DNA from 3 places in the Thioalkalivibrio sp. ALgr1 genome. Region 3 is predicted to be linked to each of the others. Evidence: riboswitches for the same ligand, from Rfam matches in the RefSeq annotation. Region 3 holds a riboswitch; each other region holds the start of a gene.
What was found. A riboswitch is a leader RNA that binds a small molecule or an ion and turns the genes downstream of it on or off. The one in region 3 is predicted to bind cobalamin.
Positions count from the first base shown of each region.

Region 1: another riboswitch for cobalamin. It lies ahead of F466_RS0105870 (porin); the one in region 3 lies ahead of bluB (5,6-dimethylbenzimidazole synthase).
Region 2: another riboswitch for cobalamin. It lies ahead of F466_RS0105970 (TonB-dependent receptor domain-containing protein); the one in region 3 lies ahead of bluB (5,6-dimethylbenzimidazole synthase).

Region 1 covers NZ_KB905133.1:314,129-319,452, reverse strand. Annotated here, with positions in the region: gene F466_RS0105890 (bifunctional cobalt-precorrin-7 (C(5))-methyltransferase/cobalt-precorrin-6B (C(15))-methyltransferase) at 1-357, shown strand, start outside; gene F466_RS0105885 (cobalamin biosynthesis protein) at 387-815, shown strand; gene cobM (precorrin-4 C(11)-methyltransferase) at 815-1,579, shown strand; gene F466_RS0105875 (cytochrome c) at 1,775-2,335, opposite strand; gene F466_RS0105870 (porin) at 2,357-3,472, opposite strand; cobalamin riboswitch at 3,601-3,835, opposite strand; gene F466_RS0105865 (cytochrome-c peroxidase) at 4,105-5,085, shown strand; gene F466_RS0105860 (DUF4399 domain-containing protein) at 5,154-5,324, opposite strand, start outside.
Region 2 covers NZ_KB905133.1:337,135-342,458, reverse strand. Annotated here, with positions in the region: gene fnr (fumarate/nitrate reduction transcriptional regulator Fnr) at 1-247, opposite strand, end outside; gene F466_RS0105980 (cyclopropane-fatty-acyl-phospholipid synthase family protein) at 503-1,741, shown strand; gene F466_RS0105975 (hypothetical protein) at 1,852-3,750, shown strand; cobalamin riboswitch at 3,796-4,045, shown strand; gene F466_RS0105970 (TonB-dependent receptor domain-containing protein) at 4,187-5,324, shown strand, end outside.
Region 3 covers NZ_KB905137.1:22,962-28,285, forward strand. Annotated here, with positions in the region: gene F466_RS0111945 (cobyric acid synthase) at 1-292, opposite strand, end outside; gene cobD (threonine-phosphate decarboxylase CobD) at 289-1,251, opposite strand; gene cbiB (adenosylcobinamide-phosphate synthase CbiB) at 1,340-2,242, opposite strand; gene bluB (5,6-dimethylbenzimidazole synthase) at 2,247-2,957, opposite strand; cobalamin riboswitch at 3,052-3,254, opposite strand; gene F466_RS0111965 (cobalamin-binding protein) at 3,401-4,303, shown strand; gene F466_RS0111970 (iron ABC transporter permease) at 4,310-5,281, shown strand; gene F466_RS0111975 (ABC transporter ATP-binding protein) at 5,281-5,324, shown strand, end outside.

The DNA of each region.
Region 1 (5,324 bases), on a different contig from region 3:
GAGCGCCTGGAACGCATCGCGCGCAACGCGAGCACGCTGGGGGTGCCGGCGCTCCGTCCCATCCACGGGCGGGCGCCGGAGGCACTGGGAGACCTGCCGCCACCCGACGCGATCTTCATCGGTGGTGGGCTGACGACGCCCGGGCTGGTGGAACACTGCGTGGAGCGTTTGCGCCCGGGGGGGCGGCTGGTCGCCAGCAGCGTGACGGTGGAGGGTGATGCGGTGCTGGCGGCGGCGCACGAGCGCCACGGCGGCGAGCTCACGCGGATCAACGTCAGTCGCTCGGAGCCGCTGGGCGGCATGGCCGGCTGGCAGCCGCTGCGGCCGGTGACCCTGTGGTCGCTGCGCCGGAGCTGAGGGAAACGCCGAGCGGGGCGCATGTCCGGGTGACCCCTGGCGTCGGCTTCGCCTCGGCCTGCACGGCCGGCGAGCTGGAGGCACTGGTCCGCGAGGTGCTGGCCGAGGCGCACGCCGGGTTGCGGGCGGGGGGCGGCGAGGCGATCGAGATCCGGCAGCTGGCGGCCCCGGCGCACAAGGGCGACAGCCCGGTGCTGTGGACGGCCGCGCGCGACCTGGAGCTGGAGCCGGTGTTCGCGTCGGCGGCCGCGCTGGCCGAGCACGACGCTGCCCTGTCCACGGACTCCTCGCGCTCGCGTGCCGCCGCCGGGGTCGGTTCGGTGGCGGAGGCGGCGGCGCTGGCGGTGGCCGGCGACGGGGCGCGCCTGCTGCTGCCGCGGCGGCTCTCGGCACGGGCGAGCTGCGCGGTGGCCGTGCGGACGGTGAACGGGACAGACGGGAATTTCGAGGAGTTTTGATGACGGTTCATTTTGTCGGAGCGGGGCCCGGTGCGGCCGATCTGCTGACTTTGCGCGGGCGCGATCGTATCGCGGCCTGCCCGGTATGCCTGTATGCCGGTTCGCTGGTGCCGGAGGTGGTGCTGGAACATGCCCCGGAGGGGGCGCGCGTGGTCAACACCGCGCCACTGACGCTGGACGCGATCATGGAGGAGATCGAACGCGCCCACGCGGCGGGCCAGGACGTGGCGCGCCTGCACTCCGGCGATCTTTCGGTCTACAGCGCGCTGGGCGAGCAGATCCGCCGGCTGGAGGCGGCCGGGATCGACTACAGCATCACGCCTGGAGTGCCGGCGTTCTCTGCCGCCGCGGCGACCCTGGGGCGGGAACTGACGGTGCCGGAGGTGGCGCAGTCGTTGGTGCTGACGCGCACGCCGGGGCGGGCGTCCTCCATGCCGGAGCGCGAACGGCTGGCGAGCTTTGCCGCCACCGGGGCGACCCTGGCGATCCACCTGTCGCTGCACAATATCGAGACCGTGGTCGAAGACCTGCGGCCGCACTATGGCTGCGACTGCCCGGTGGCGATCGTGTTTCGCGCCAGCTGGCCGGACGAGACCGTGGTGCGCGGTTCGCTGGGGAATATCGCGGAGCGGGCGCAGGCCCTGACCACGCGGCGCTCGGCGCTGATCCTGGTGGGGCCGGCGCTGGACCCGGGGGATTTTCGCGACAGTGCGCTGTACGACCCGTCGCACGTGCGCCGTTACCGCGGCATGGACGGGGACTAAGCGGTGGCGCCCCTGATCTTCCGCAGGCAGGGATAACGCCGGTGGGTGTTGTGGGATACGGGGCTTTTCGCCTGCAAGCAGGCTCCCACATCGCCAGGAACCTGTAGGAGTCTGCTTGCAGGCGAAGGCGGTTTCTTCCCGATCAGGGTCATGGCAAGGGGCCGCCATGCGGCGGCCCCTTGGTTCCCGGCCGGTTTAGCGGCGGCGGTAGTTGTCGTGGCAGGCCAGACAATGGTGGCGCACGCCGTTCAGGGCCTCGGTGGCGCGAAGCTGGAAGTCTTCGTTCTCCAGGTCGTCGGCCGACTCCACCTTGCGCTGCAGTCGTTCGGCGGCCTCGCGGTAGGCTGCCTTGTACTCGGAGAACTCCGGGTCCTCCCAGGCCGCGGGCAGGGCCCCGGGTTCGCCGTCCCGCGCTGGTGTCTCGCGTGCGAACCAGGTTTCGATGTCGTCGGCGCGGCGCGCCAGTTCCTCGGCCAGACCGGGCAGACGTTCGGCGAATGGTGCGTCATAACGCAGGATCTGCTCGATGCTGCGGTAGGTGGCCGAGGTGCCCTGCATGCTCTGCTGACGGAAGCGCTGGAAGGCCTCGGTCGCATCCACTTTGGCCGGATCGTCCAGGGTCTTGTCATAGTCGCCCCAGGGGCCCGGCATTGTGACAGTGACCTCCGCGGTGGCCGGGCTGCCGGTGGCAGCCAGCAACAGGATCGCAAAGAGGGTGGTTCTCAACGGGTGGTGGATCGGTTGCATCCAGTTCATGTCGATTCTCCCGGTCATTTCTCAGAAGCGGAACTGGTGCTGCAGGTGCAGCTCCCAGTCCGAGGTGTCGGTGTCGCGGTCCAGCCACATCAGTTGGGTCTTGTGCCGCTGGCCACGGTGATACCAGTTGAGGCCGGCACCCCATTCACGCTGCCAGCGCTCGTCAGTGCCAAGATCGTCGCCTGCGTCGTGGCGCAATACGGCGTGGCGCGCGGCGAACTCCAGTCCCTCCACCGGCAGCGACTGCGCCAGTTCCAGTTCGGCCCCCAGGTCGTGGTAGCTCGCGGTGCGGTCGGGGGAGACATCGCGGCGGAAGGCCGCCAGCGACAGCGAGGTATGGGCGAACTTGACCACCGCGTCGGCGGTGGCGGTGATCCAGTCGGCGCGTTGGTTGGCCACCGTGTCTTCGATGCCGCGGCTCCAGTCGCGCAGGTGGTTGCGGCTGGCGGCCTGTACGCCGGCGCCCAGGGCGACGGTGCGCTCCACGGCCTGGCCTAACGTGGTGTTGTCACGTGGGACTGCGCCGACCGGGGCCCACGCGCCGCGCGCGCTGAACAGGTGGCCGGATGTGGAGGGGCGATCGTCGCGCTGATCCAGACGCCCGCGACCGTCAAACACGCCGATGGCCCATGCCCGGTTGTCGCCGGCGCCGCCCAGCAGGGCGATACCGGTGTCGCGGCCGGCCGGAACCTCGAACTGGTTGCCGGCGATGCTCAGTTCGGTGAACAGGCGGTTGGGTCCGCCGATATCCCGCGACAGGCCGAAGGGGACCGTAAACTGGCCAGCCCGCAGGCCCAGGTGTTCACCCAGTGCGTACTGCAACCAGATGTCGCGCATGGACAGCTCGCCGCTGCTGAAATCCGGCTGCAGGCGGAAGCTCAGATCGGGGTGGAACAGGGTGCCCGAGGTGTCCAGCCAGGCACGACGGAAGTCGAATTCGCTGCTGGAGCCATCCGGGTCTCGTTCGTAGCTGTAGCGGCCCTGGATCAGCGGATCCAGGGTGACCTGCAGGCCGTCTTCCGCGTCGCCGAATTCGAAGCCGGCTTGTGCCGGCGCGATGCCCGCGGCCGTCATCAGGCACAGGGTGGCCAGGGCCGGGACGGCATGCTGTCCCGGTCGGAGATGGGTATGGTTCATTGTTGGGTTGCTCCCTTGGACGCGCGACCCCGCACGCCGTGGATGAAACGACGCCGGAAGCTGGACAGGGAGCAGGGGAGGCCGGGCGATGCGAGCACGCCGGACTGGCCCGCTCGGCCGCCCACCGCGGCGTCGGGTGTCGTCCAGGCCGGTCTCCGGACTCGCGAAGTGGATGCGCGATGCATCCAGGGCGGATCGCCTTCCCGCGGGCATCCCGGGGATGCGCCGCAGTGGCATTGGATCCGCCCGTCTCCGCCTACCGTTGCGGGGGCAGTGCCGGCCTTGCGAATGTCGATTCGCGCACCGGCTTCCCGATTATCCCCGGCGGCTGAGCGCCGGGGCACCTAGAGAGGGGCGAACCGTAATGGAGGGAAAAGGGGGGGTCAAGTTTGTCCGGGTATCCCGGGAAACGGTGTAGTGGGGGCGAACCCGGCTCCCCTGGAGGCTGATAATTGATGCAGATCATCTCCGGGGCGGATTTTGATCGCGACCAGTTTTCCGCGTCTGTAGGGTGGGTTTTAAGTGGTTTGGACCGAGTCTATTTCGGTTCGCGCCGATATCCGCTTCTCAGATGTCTGTTACTCATCTGTTACTCAAGGGAGACCTGTATGAAAACGCTTTCCGGATTCCGCATGACGGCGCTGGCGGCTTGTGCAGCCGTCGCGTTCGGGGCCGCAGCCCCGTCCGTGGCCGATACCGACTATTCCGAATACCGCGACGTGTTCGAGCCGCTGCCGGCGCTGCCGCCGATCCCGGCGGACAACTCGATGACCAAGGAGAAGATCGAGCTGGGCAAGATGCTGTTCTTCGAGCCGCGCATCTCCAGCTCCGGCGTGATCTCCTGCGCCACCTGCCACAACCCGGCGCTGGGCTGGGCGGACCGCATCCCGCGCGCGGTGGGCCATGACGGCCAGGTTGGCGAGCGCAATACCCCGACCGTGCTGAATTCCGGCTTCTTCACGGCCCAGTTCTGGGATGGCCGCGAGGACGATCTGGAAGGCCAGGCCCTGGGCCCGATCCAGGACGCGATCGAGATGGCGATGCCGCTGGAGGAGGCGATCGCGCGCCTGGAGGAGTTCAACGAGTACCAGGAGAAGTTCGAGGCCGCCTATCCCGATTATGACGGCGACAACGTGATCAATACCGACCACGTGGCCAAGGCCCTGGCGACGTTCCAGCGCACGCTGAACACCCCGAATTCGCCGCTGGATCGCTGGCTGGTCGGGGACGAGGGTGCGATGAGCGAGCAGCAGATGCGCGGGATGAAGCTGTTCGCCGATAACGGCTGCGTGGCCTGCCACAGCGGACCGGCGTTGACCGACAGCAACTTCCATCGCATCCAGGTGCCGGGCTCGGAAGACAAGGGCCGCTATCTGGTCACGGGCGATGAGGCCGACAAGTTCGCGTTCAAGACCCCGACGCTGCGCAATGTGGCGCTGACCTACCCCTACATGAACAACGGCGAGACCGCGACGCTGGACGAGGCGATCCGCATCATGGGGCAGGAGATGCTGGGCATGGAGTTCAGCGATGACGAGGTCGCGGACATCGAGGCCTTCATGCACGCACTGACCGGCGAGATGCCGCGCTTCGATATCCCCGCGCTGCCGTAACTGGCCGCACTGGGATCGGGTGTTACAAGCCCCCTCCGGAGACGGAGGGGGCTTTTTCGTGGGTGCGTTTATTCGACCGTGATAGTGATCTTTTCGGACACAACCGGTGGGTCGAAGCTAATGTGGCGGTAGTCCATGAACAGCAACTGCAGGGTGTACTCGCCGGGTTCCAGTTCCAGCTCGCCCTCGGTCTGTCCACCACCGAAATGACGCTTGTGGTCGGAGAAGGGCAGCGAGGC
Region 2 (5,324 bases), on a different contig from region 3:
GGGCGAAGCCGGTGATTTGCTCGGTACCGTCGTCGCCGATCAGAACGGTCTTCAACGCCCCGGTGCGTACGGCAAACAGGGTGTCGAAGCGCTCGCCCATGCCGAACAGCAAGGCCCCCTTTTCGATCGGACGGCGTTGCTGCACGATCTCGTCGAGTTGCCAGAGTTCGTTTTGTGGCAGCCCCATCGGCAGACAGAGCTGGCGCAGGGTGCAGTGTTCGCAGGCTTGGGTCGGGCGCAGTGTCATGTGCTCAGGTTAGCGGTTTTGCCATCGGTGAGGGAAGGTGTGTGAGGCCCCCGTGAGGGAAGGTGTGTGAGGCCCCCGTGAGGGAAGGTGTGTGAGGCCCCCGTATAGAGGTTGCCCGTATGAGGAATTCCGGTATTGTGAGTGTGGAACCTTTTGGAGTGGCAGGGATCAGCCAATTCAGAGGCTTGCGGCGGAGCGAGTGCGATATCTAGACTCTGTTTAATATAGCAGGCGATTCGCATGGGAAGGGACGCAATGATCGAACGGATGCTGAACGAATACATGCACCACGGCACGCTGATCCTGCGCGAGCCGGACGGGAGCGAGCGCCGTTTCGGGCAGGGGGCACCCGAGATCACGCTGCAGGTCCATGATCGGGCGGCCCTCAAGCGCATCGCGCGAGATCCCGGGTTTCAGCTGGGCGAAACCTATATGGACGGGCTCTGGTCGCCGGGTCCCGAGGGCATCCGGGTGTTTCTGGATGTGGCCATGCGCAACTTCGCGCCCAGATTCCAGCGTCGTGTGCACCCGCTGGTGTGCATGTTTCGCGCGGTCCTCGAGCAGGGCAACCGTATCGCGCGCAGCTACCAGAACATCTCCCATCATTACGACGTGGACGAGTGGCTGTTCCGCCGTTTTCTCGACGAAGGCATGTTCTACAGCTGTGCCTATTTCGAGCGCCCGGACATGACCCTGGAGGAGGCCCAGCAGGCCAAGTGCGCGATGCTGCGCAAGAAGCTGGTGCTGGAGCCCGGTCAGCGGGTGCTGGATATCGGCTGCGGCTGGGGTGGGCTGGCCTTTCACCTGGCCGAGAACGCCGATGTCCAGGTGGACGGAATCACCCTGTCCCGGGAGCAGCTGCGAGTGGCCCAGGCCGAGGCGAAGCGCCGCGGGCTGGACGATCGCGTGCGCTTTTTCTATCAGGACTACCGCGAACACGACGACCAGTACGACCGGATCGTCAGTGTCGGCATGTTTGAGCATGTCGGCGTGCCCAATTACGGCACGTTCTTCCAGCGGGTGAACGACCTGCTCAAGGACGATGGCGTGGCCGTCCTGCACACGATTGGCCGCCAGGGGCCTCCGGGGACCACCAACCCCTGGCTGAGCAAGTACATCTTCCCTGGCGGTTATACCCCGGCACTGTCCGAGGTGATGGAGGCGTTGGAGCCGACCCCGCTGCATACCACCGATATCGAGTTCTGGCGGCTGCACTATGCGGAGACGCTCGCCGAGTGGTATCGGCGGTTCCAGAACATCCGTGCCGAGGCAGTGGGCCACTTCGACGAGCGCTTCTGCCGCATGTGGGAGTTCTATCTGGCCAGTTGCGAGGCGACCTTCCGCTGGTGGCGCCAGGTGGTGTTCCACATCCAGGTGGCCAAACAGCAGGATGCCGTGCCGCTCACCCGCGACTATCTGTATGCCGACGAGGCGCCCAAGGTGGTTTCGACGCCGCCGGGGGAGGCGGCAGTCCGGGGTCGCAGTGCTGCGTAGGGATTGCGGACTACTTCCTGGCTCCCTGAACATTTTTTCCTGACCGGGCACCCGCAACCGGTCTGTTTTCCCTACACTTCACGGAAACGCTGAGGGGGCAGGGACGACGCGTGTTTGGCAGGTTTCGCAAGCGGCAACAGCGGCAGGAGGCCCCCCAGGCCGCCAGTCCGAGCCAGGACCATGTGCTGATCGAGGCGGCCGGACGCAGCCGGATCACCGAGGTCGCGGCGACCGCGCGCAAGGTGCCCTGGTCGCTCAACATGCTGCAGCTGCTGTGGGCGGCCGGCCCGGTGACCTTCCTCGCGATGCAGGGGGGCTATTTCCTGGGCTTTGGCCACGCCGCCCCGGCCCAGAATTTCATCTTTTTTGCCGTCTACACGCTGCTGTTCGGGGTGATTGGCCTGCTGGCGCGGTTTATTGCCGATGCCACGCGGGGCAAGCGGCAGGAGCGCTCACGCGATCAGCTGCGCAATACGATCGACTTTTTGCCGGACCTGCTGTTCGTGACCCGCGACCTGGCGATGGCCGAGATGGCGCCGGACATGCGGCGACGCAAGGCCGCCGAGGTTCTGCTTCATGAGGTGGATATCTCGCCGGAAGGCGTCGCGGTCGCGGTGCGCGAGATGACCGGCGATACCAGCCTCGCAGCAGCGGCCGAGCAGATCGAGATCTACCGTCGGCTGGGGCTGCGCTCGCGCGTCGCGGATCTGGTGGATGCCACTGCGGATGCTCGTCTGGCCGCGCTGGAAAAACTGCACCACGATGCCTCCGAACTGGCGGATCCGCTGCGCGACCGGCTTCAGGGCGTCGCGCCAACCCGTGAGGATGGCGTCCGGCGGATCGATCAATTTCTGGACCGCCTGTTTTCAGCGGCGGACTCGGATGACCTGTCGCGCTGCACACTGGATGATACGCAGGCCATGTTTGTACTGGCCTTCGAGATGGTCAACGGGCGGCAGATCCGGCGGCTGAGTTTCGAATGGTCGGGTGGTTGGCGGTTGGGGCATGCGCTGGATCGGCTGGAGTATCAGGGCAACCGTTTCCGCGTCGCTCAGGCGGGTGTGGTCAGTCGCCTGCGCTCGCTCGCGATGTTGCTGGCGCAAAGCCCGGCCAGTGGCCTGGATCCGCAGGTCCTGCGTTCGCCGACTCTGGGTATCGGGCGCGAGGTGCTGGATGCACTTTCGCAACTGGAACAGTCCCGCCCCGCTGTGAATTCGCCGGAAGGCCGCCTGCTGGGGCGGGCGCTGCGTCATGTCGAAGACCTGCGCGCGGCGCGGGACCAGCTCATGCAGGCGCAGAGTCGCTATACCGCCGCGGTCGAGCGCTGGGAGGCGCTGCGACGACAGCAGGTCGAGAGAAAGGGGCAGCAGAGCTGGTTCAAGCGCAGTGCGCGCGGTATCCGCGTGAGCGAGGAGGTGATCGAGCTGGCGGACGACCAGAAGCTGCGCCTGGCCGACCGGTTCTGTGAGTACCTGTCCGAGCTCGGCATCCGGCGCGAGGGCGACCTGTTCTACTTTGGTGGGCACCCACTGGATGCGGACACCGCCAAGCGCATCGGCATCCAGCTCGCACTGATTCTGGAGCCTCTGGTCGACCTGACCAACCCGAGTATCCAGCGCGCGATCTATGCGAATCCCGCCGCCTATCTCGGAGGCCTGTACGTCGGCATGAGTGCGGATGCCAAGGCGGGGTTGGGTTCGGCGATGGTGCGTATGGTGCGTCAGGATCTCAGCCGTATGGCGGAATGGCTGGCCCTGCGTCTGACGCGCATCTACCATCTGCCGCTGTCCGACTCCATGCGTGATTTCCTGGTACGGCAATATGGCGCCAATCCCGACCGCCTGGAGATGCTGGCCGCCCATCCGGTGGAGGAGGGCGCGCAGGCGGCGCCGGTGGCTTTGCGTGCCGAACGGTCGCCGGAATTTGACGCCATGCTGCAGGACAAGTCCTGGGGGCGGTTGCTCAAGAGCGGCGCACGTTATGTGCAGGCTGAGGCCCAGCGATCCTGACGCCGCGCATTTCCCGGGTCTGGTAATTTCTTGACCAACTGTGTAGGCTTTCGTGCGTTTTCTGGTGCCCCTCGGCGTGTCTCGCCGAGGGGTTAAACGGGAAGTTCGGTGAGCCCGCTACAGGTATCTGGATGCCTGCGGACGAATCCGACGCTGCCCCCGCAACGGTAATCGAGCGAGAGGCCATGACGGCCTCTGATGGTCGCGGCACACGCCACTGAACGGAATCGTTCGGGAAGGCGCCGCACCGGAACGCTCGTCAGCCCGGAGACCGGCCAGGGAATGATCGCGCGGCATGCGGCGGGCATGCGAGGCGGATGATCGGGCCTGGTCGCATAGCGGCTGTGCCCGGTCCCCCTCGTGTCTCTCTCCCCCTGCCTGCGTGGTCCCGACGAATTTACGGCGTGCGGGCGGCTCGCCGGGAGACACGGACGACATGAAACGCACAGCACTTTCCACGGCCATCCTGCTGGCCACCACCCCGGTCCTCGCCGAGACGCCGGACGCCGATTCCGAAGCGCACACCCTCGACGTGGTCCAGGTCACGGCCGCGCGCGTCGCGCAGACCGTCGACGAGACCCTGTCCTCGGTCACCGTCATCGACCGCGAAGAGATCGAGCGCCTGCAACCGCAGCAGTTCACCGACCTGCTGGAGGGCCGCGCCGGGATCGAGACCTCCCAGAACAGTGCCTTCGGCAAGACCACCTCGGTCTACACGCGTGGCACGAGTTCCGACCACACCCTGCTCCTGATCGACGGCGTGCGCATGGGGTCGGCCACCAGTGGCGGGGCAAGCTGGCAGTTCCTGCCACCGGAGGAGATCGAGCGCGTCGAAGTGGTGCGCGGACCGCGTACCAGCATCTACGGCTCCGACGCCATTGGCGGCGTGGTGCAGGTCTTTACCCGCGAGGGCCAGAAGGGGCCGCCCAGGGTCAACGCGTTTGTCGGGGGCGGCAGCTTCAACACCTGGGAAACGGGTGTGGGCGTCGCCGGCGGAACCGAGAACACGAACTACAGCTTCTCGCTCAGCCATTTCGAGACCGACGGCATCAATGTGCAGGATGACGTTGGAGACGATGACCGTGACGGCTACGACAACACCTCGCTTGCGACCAAGGTGACCCATCGTCTTGATAACGGTGCGGAGGTCTTTGGGAATGTCTTGTATTCGGAAGGCTCAACCGAATTTGACACTGATTCCCAGTTCTCGCCGGACTCCTCGGACTTTGTGCACGCGGCTTTGCGGGCTGGCTTCCGTATTCCGGTTACACGGCAGTGGGAGACTGAACTGTCGGTCGGCCACAGCCGGGACGAGTCGGAGAATTTTCTCGACGGTGAATTTTTCTCCCAGTTCGATACCCGTCGCGACACGATCGACTGGCGCAATGATATCGATATAGGGGATCGCGTGTACCTCGTGACTGGCATTGATGCGCACGAGGACCGCGTCGAGAGCGACACCGATTACGATGAAGGGTCGCGTTACAACGTTGGAGCTTACTCCGTGGTGCAGGTGGATCTTGGGCGCCACGATCTCGAAGGCAGCCTGCGCTACGACGACAACGAGCAGTTCG
Region 3 (5,324 bases):
CCGCAGGACGGCCGTGGATGATCACCTGCGCCCCCTGATCGGAGCTGGGCTTGAGCAGCACCGGATTCATGTCGGTATGCGGCTCCAGGCCGCAGGCGGCGGCCTGCAGGGCCTGGGCGCGCCCGATCTCGCCGCCGTCCAACGTGACCGCGCTGTTCAGCGCCATGTTCTGCGGCTTGAACGGCACCACCGACAGCCGACGGCGATGCAGCACCCGCGCCAGCCCGGCCACCAGCACGCTCTTGCCGGCATCCGAGGTGGTCCCCTGCACCATCAGCGTGGTCGCGCTCACAACGCCTCCAGTCCCTGTTCCAGGCGGTGCCATTGGGCCTCGTCGCCCGGCAGCCCGAAACGCAGGCTGGCGGGGTCGTCGAAACGCCGCACCAGGATTGCCTGTCGCGCCAGCGCATCCTGAACCGCGACCGCATCATCGCGGCGCCCCCAGCGAAACAGTGCGGTGCCACCTTCGGTAGCGATTCCGTACCGCCGCAGCAGCTCTTCCAACCGCGCACCCGCCGCGGTCAGGTTCGCGCGCGTCTGCTCCTGCCAGGCGCGATCCTCCAGCGCTCGGGTGGCCGCCCAGCGCGCCGGGCCAGACAGCGCCCACGGACCCAGCCGCTCCGCCAGCGCCGCCCGCAGCGCCGGCTCCGCCGCCAGGAATCCGACCCGCGCCCCGGCCAGACCGAAGAACTTGCCCAGCGACCGCAGCACCAGCAGCCCCGGGCCCAGGTCCGTGCCCGGGTCGGCCGCCAACAGGCTGTGCCGGGGGCTGGTATCCATGAAGGCCTCGTCCACCACCAGCCAGCCGCCGCGTGCCGCAAGCCCCTTATGCCAGCGCAGCAGCGTCTCCACGGTCACGCGCAGTCCAGTCGGGTTGTTCGGATTGACCAGTACCAGCACATCCAGCTGCGGCAGGCGTGCCTCGATCGCGGCCGGCGCCGCGTCGCCAAGCGCAGGAAGCGCCTCGACCCGATGCCCGGCCATGCGCCAGGCCCGCGCGTGTTCGTTGTAACTGGGCGCGAGGAGGCCAACCCGAGCAGCCGCTGGGCGAAGCTGTGGCAGCAGCTGGATGGCCGCCTGCGAGCCCGCCAGGGGCAACAGCCCTTTGCAGCCGTAGTACCGCGCCGCGGCCGCCTCCAGACCGTCGTCGGGCTCCGGCAGGCGCGCCCAGACGTCCGCCGGGGGCATGGGCAGCGGATAGCCGTGCGGGTTGATGCCGGTAGACAGGTCCAGCCATTGCTCCGGCGCCACCCCGTAATGCCTGGCAGCTGCGCGCAGTCCGCCACCATGCACCTGGGTTAGCACGGCCCCGGTCGGTGCCGGCCGCGCTCTGTTCAGCTCAGAAGATCGCAAGGCTCACCCCGATGACAAGCACGCCCATCCACAGCGCCAGCGCCCGATCCACCAGCCCCATCGCCGCACGGATGCCGGCGGCATCCGGTGCCGCGCCCATCCCCAGGCGCGGACGCCACTGACGCTCGCCGTGATATTGGCTGGCACCGCCCAGCACCAGCCCCAGTGCGCCCGCCCCAGCGGCCATTACCGGCCCAGCGTTCGGGCTCTTCCAGGCCGCGGCCTGCTCGCCCCAGCACTGCAGGGCATCGCGAGTGCGCCCGGCCAGGGCATAGGCCAGCGCGGTCATGCGCGCCGGGATCCAGTTCAGCAGGTCATCCAGCCGCGCCGCGGTCCAGCCAAAGCGCGTGTAACGCGCATTGCGGTAGCCCCACATCGCATCCAGCGTATTCACCAGGCGATACAGCACCACCCCCGGCGCACCGGCCACCAGGAACCAGAAAATGGTGCCGAACAAGGCATCGTTGCCGTTCTCCAGTACCGACTCCACCGCCGCGCCGCTGACCCCGGCCACATCCAGGGCCTCGCTGTCGCGGCTGACCAGCATCTGCACCTGCTGCCGCGCCTGGCCCAGATCGCCGGCCTCCAGCGCCCGGGCCACGCGCTCGGCGTGCTCGTCGAGGCTGCGCCAGCCCAGCGCCAACGCCAGTACCAGCAGCCCTACCAGCCAGACCGGCAGGAGCTGCTGCAACCAGACCGTCAGCAGCACAAAGGGCACCACCAGGACGGCCAGCAGCAGCGCGCCGCGGGCCCGACCATCGCGGTAGAACCGAGCCTCCAGGCGCTGGACCAGCAGCCCGAACCCGGCCAGCGGGTGCCAGCGGCGCGGATCGCCGATCAGGCGATCCAGCACCAGCGCACCAAGCAGCGTGAGGAACGCGATCAGCATCGGGTCATCCACTCGCTGAGGAACCGCCGGGTGCGTCGGTACGGCTGCCCCAGCGATTCTCGAACACCAGTTCGTCCAGCGACCGTCGCTGATCCCAGCCCTCGGTTTCCAGCATCGGCCGCTCGTAGAACGCATCCACATGACCCAGACAAAGGATCGCGATCGGCCACGCCCCTTCCGGCATCCCCAGCTCGCCGGCCAGCCAGTCCGGGTCGAACAGCGACACCCAGCCCATGCCCAGGCCCTCGGCCCGGGCCGCGAGCCACAGGTTCTGGATCGCACACGCGGCGGAGCACAGGTCCATCTCCGGGATGGTGCGCCGACCCAGCACGTAGCGCTCGCGCCCATCGGTCAACGCGACCACCAGCAGCTCGCCGGCATCGCGGATACCTTCGAGCTTCAGCCGGTGCACCTCGGCGGCACGCTCGCCGCAGGCCTCGGCCGTGCGTGTCTGCTCCGCCGCCACATGCCCGTGCAACGCATCGCGCAGCCGCGCGTCGGTCACCCGCAGAAAGCGCCAGGGCTGCATGTAGCCCACGCTGGGCGCCTGGTGCGCGGCCTCCAGCAGGCGCCGCAGGGTATCGGGGTCCACCGGGTCCGGGCGGAAATGCCGCATGTCCCGGCGCTCGCCGATCACGCGATAGACCGCTGCGCGCTCCGCCGAGGCGAACGCGTTCGGATTCTCTTCTGACTGGTTGGGAGCTGGGGCCGTCATGAGGTTCCGTCGAGGCGACGGCGCGGCGAAGACACGAAGGAACAGGCTTTTAGGAACGCACCTGCGCCCTCGACCGTTGCCCGCCGCACGGTCGCAGGATGAATCACCGCCAGGCCGGTCTCCGGGCTTGCGAGCGTCGGAGGATGCCGACCGGCAGACGCCTTCCCGGGCACAGGACCCAGTGGCCAGTCTGCCGAGCGATTTACCGCTCGCTTACCGTTGCGGGGGCAGCGCCGGACTTGCACCAGCTTCCCGTTTCACCTGCCAACTGCAGGCACCTGACGAAAGCGGAGCATGATACGCGCTCAGGGTGCCCCCGACCAATTTGGGCACCAAACCATCTTGCCCTTGCTGCTATGATGAGGCGCTTTCGCTGCCCGTGCGGCGCCCCGAAAACACGGTATTGTTTACGTTATGAACAATCCACAACAGTCGGATTTTTAATGACTTTCACTTCCCTCAAACGCCAGTTAACGGCCCTTGCCGCGCTACTCCTGTGCGCGGGGCCGACACTGGCCGAACCGGTCACGGTGACCGACGATGACGATCGCGAGGTCACGCTCGACCGGCCCGCCGAACGTATCGTCAGCCTGGCCCCGCACATCACGGAAGTCCTGTTCGCCGTCGGCGCCGGAGAGCAGCTGGTCGGCGTCACGCAGCACAGCGACTTCCCGCCGGAGGCGGAGATGATCCCGCGAGTCGGTGGCTACAGCCGCATCGACCTGGAACGCGTGGTCGAGATGGACCCGGACCTGGTGGTCGCCTGGCGCAGTGGCAACTCCAGCTCGCAGATCGAGCGCCTGCGCGATCTGGGGCTGAACGTCTATGTCTCGGAACCGCGCAGTTTCGAGGGCGTGGCCTCCAGCATGCGTCGCATGGCGCAGCTGGCCGGTACCGAGGAACGCGGCGAGGAGGCGGTGCAGGCCTTTCTCGACGAGATCGAGACGCTGCGGCTCGACTATGCCGACCGCGACCCGATCCCGCTGTTCTACCAGGTGTGGGAACAGCCCCTGATGACGGTCAACGACGATCACCTGATCGGCGAGGCCATCCGCCTGTGCGGGGGCAAGAACGTGTTCGGTCACCTGGACCGCCTGGTGCCGCGCATGGACCGCGAGGCCGTGATCGAGGCCGATCCGGAGGTAATCATCGGCGGCGGCATGGGCGAAGACCGGCCGGACTGGGTGATTGCCTGGGAACAATGGGAGGACATGACCGCGGTGCAGCGCGACAACCTGTTCTTTATCCCGCCGTCGCTGCTCCAGCGTCACACCCCGCGGATTGCCGAAGGGACCCGGCTGATGTGCGAAGAGCTGGAACGGGCCCGTTCACGCCGGGACGACTGACCAGCCGTGACGCGCTCCTTCCTCCTCGCCACGGGGGTCCTGCTCCCGGCGTCGCTGCTTGCGATCCTGATCGCGCTGGCCTATGGCAGCGTCGCCATTGCTCCCGGCGACCTGCTCGCGGTGATTCAGGGCGAAGGGAGCCGCCTGCACAACACGCTGGTACTGGAACTGCGCCTGCCACGCGCCCTGGCCGCATTCGCCGCCGGCGGGCTGCTGGGCGTCGCCGGTGCCCTGATGCAGGTGTTGCTGCGCAATCCGCTGGCCGATCCCTATGTGCTGGGCCTCTCCGGCGGGGCTTCGGTGGGTGCCCTGCTGGCCATGCTCGCGGGGCTGTCGATGTTCTCGGTCTCGGTCGCCGCATTCGCAGGCGCGCTGCTGTCCACGGTGATCGTGTTCGGCCTGGCGCACGGCACCGGCAGCTGGACGCCGACCCGATTGCTGCTGACCGGCGTGGTCGTGGCGGCCGGCTGGGGCGCCGTGATCAGCTTCCTGCTCGCCGTGAGCCCAACCGCGGAGCTGCCCGGGATGCTGTACTGGCTGATGGGCGATGTCTCCCACGCCCGCAACCCCTACCCCGCCTGGGGTGTGCTGGTGCTGGTCGTGTTGCTGGCCCTGCCGCTGGGACGGACGCTGAACGTGCTGGCGCGCGGCCCGATGCAGGCGGCCGCACTGGGCGTGGCCGTGCGGCCGGTGGAATGGACGATCTACGTCGCGGCGGCACTGATCACCGCCACGGCGGTCATGCAGGTCGGTGCGGTGGGCTTCGTCGGACTAATCGTGCCGCACATGCTCCGGCTGATCTTCGGCAACGACCAGCGCGTGATCCTGCCGGCCTCGGCACTCGGCGGCGGCATCCTGCTGACGCTGGCCGACACCCTCGCCCGTACGATGATCGCCCCGGAGCAGTTGCCCGTCGGCGTGATCACCGCGATGCTGGGCGTCCCCGTATTCCTGTTCCTGCTGTACCGGAGCCGCTGATGCCTCCGCACACTGCCGACCCCCAACGTCACGGCGACCCCCA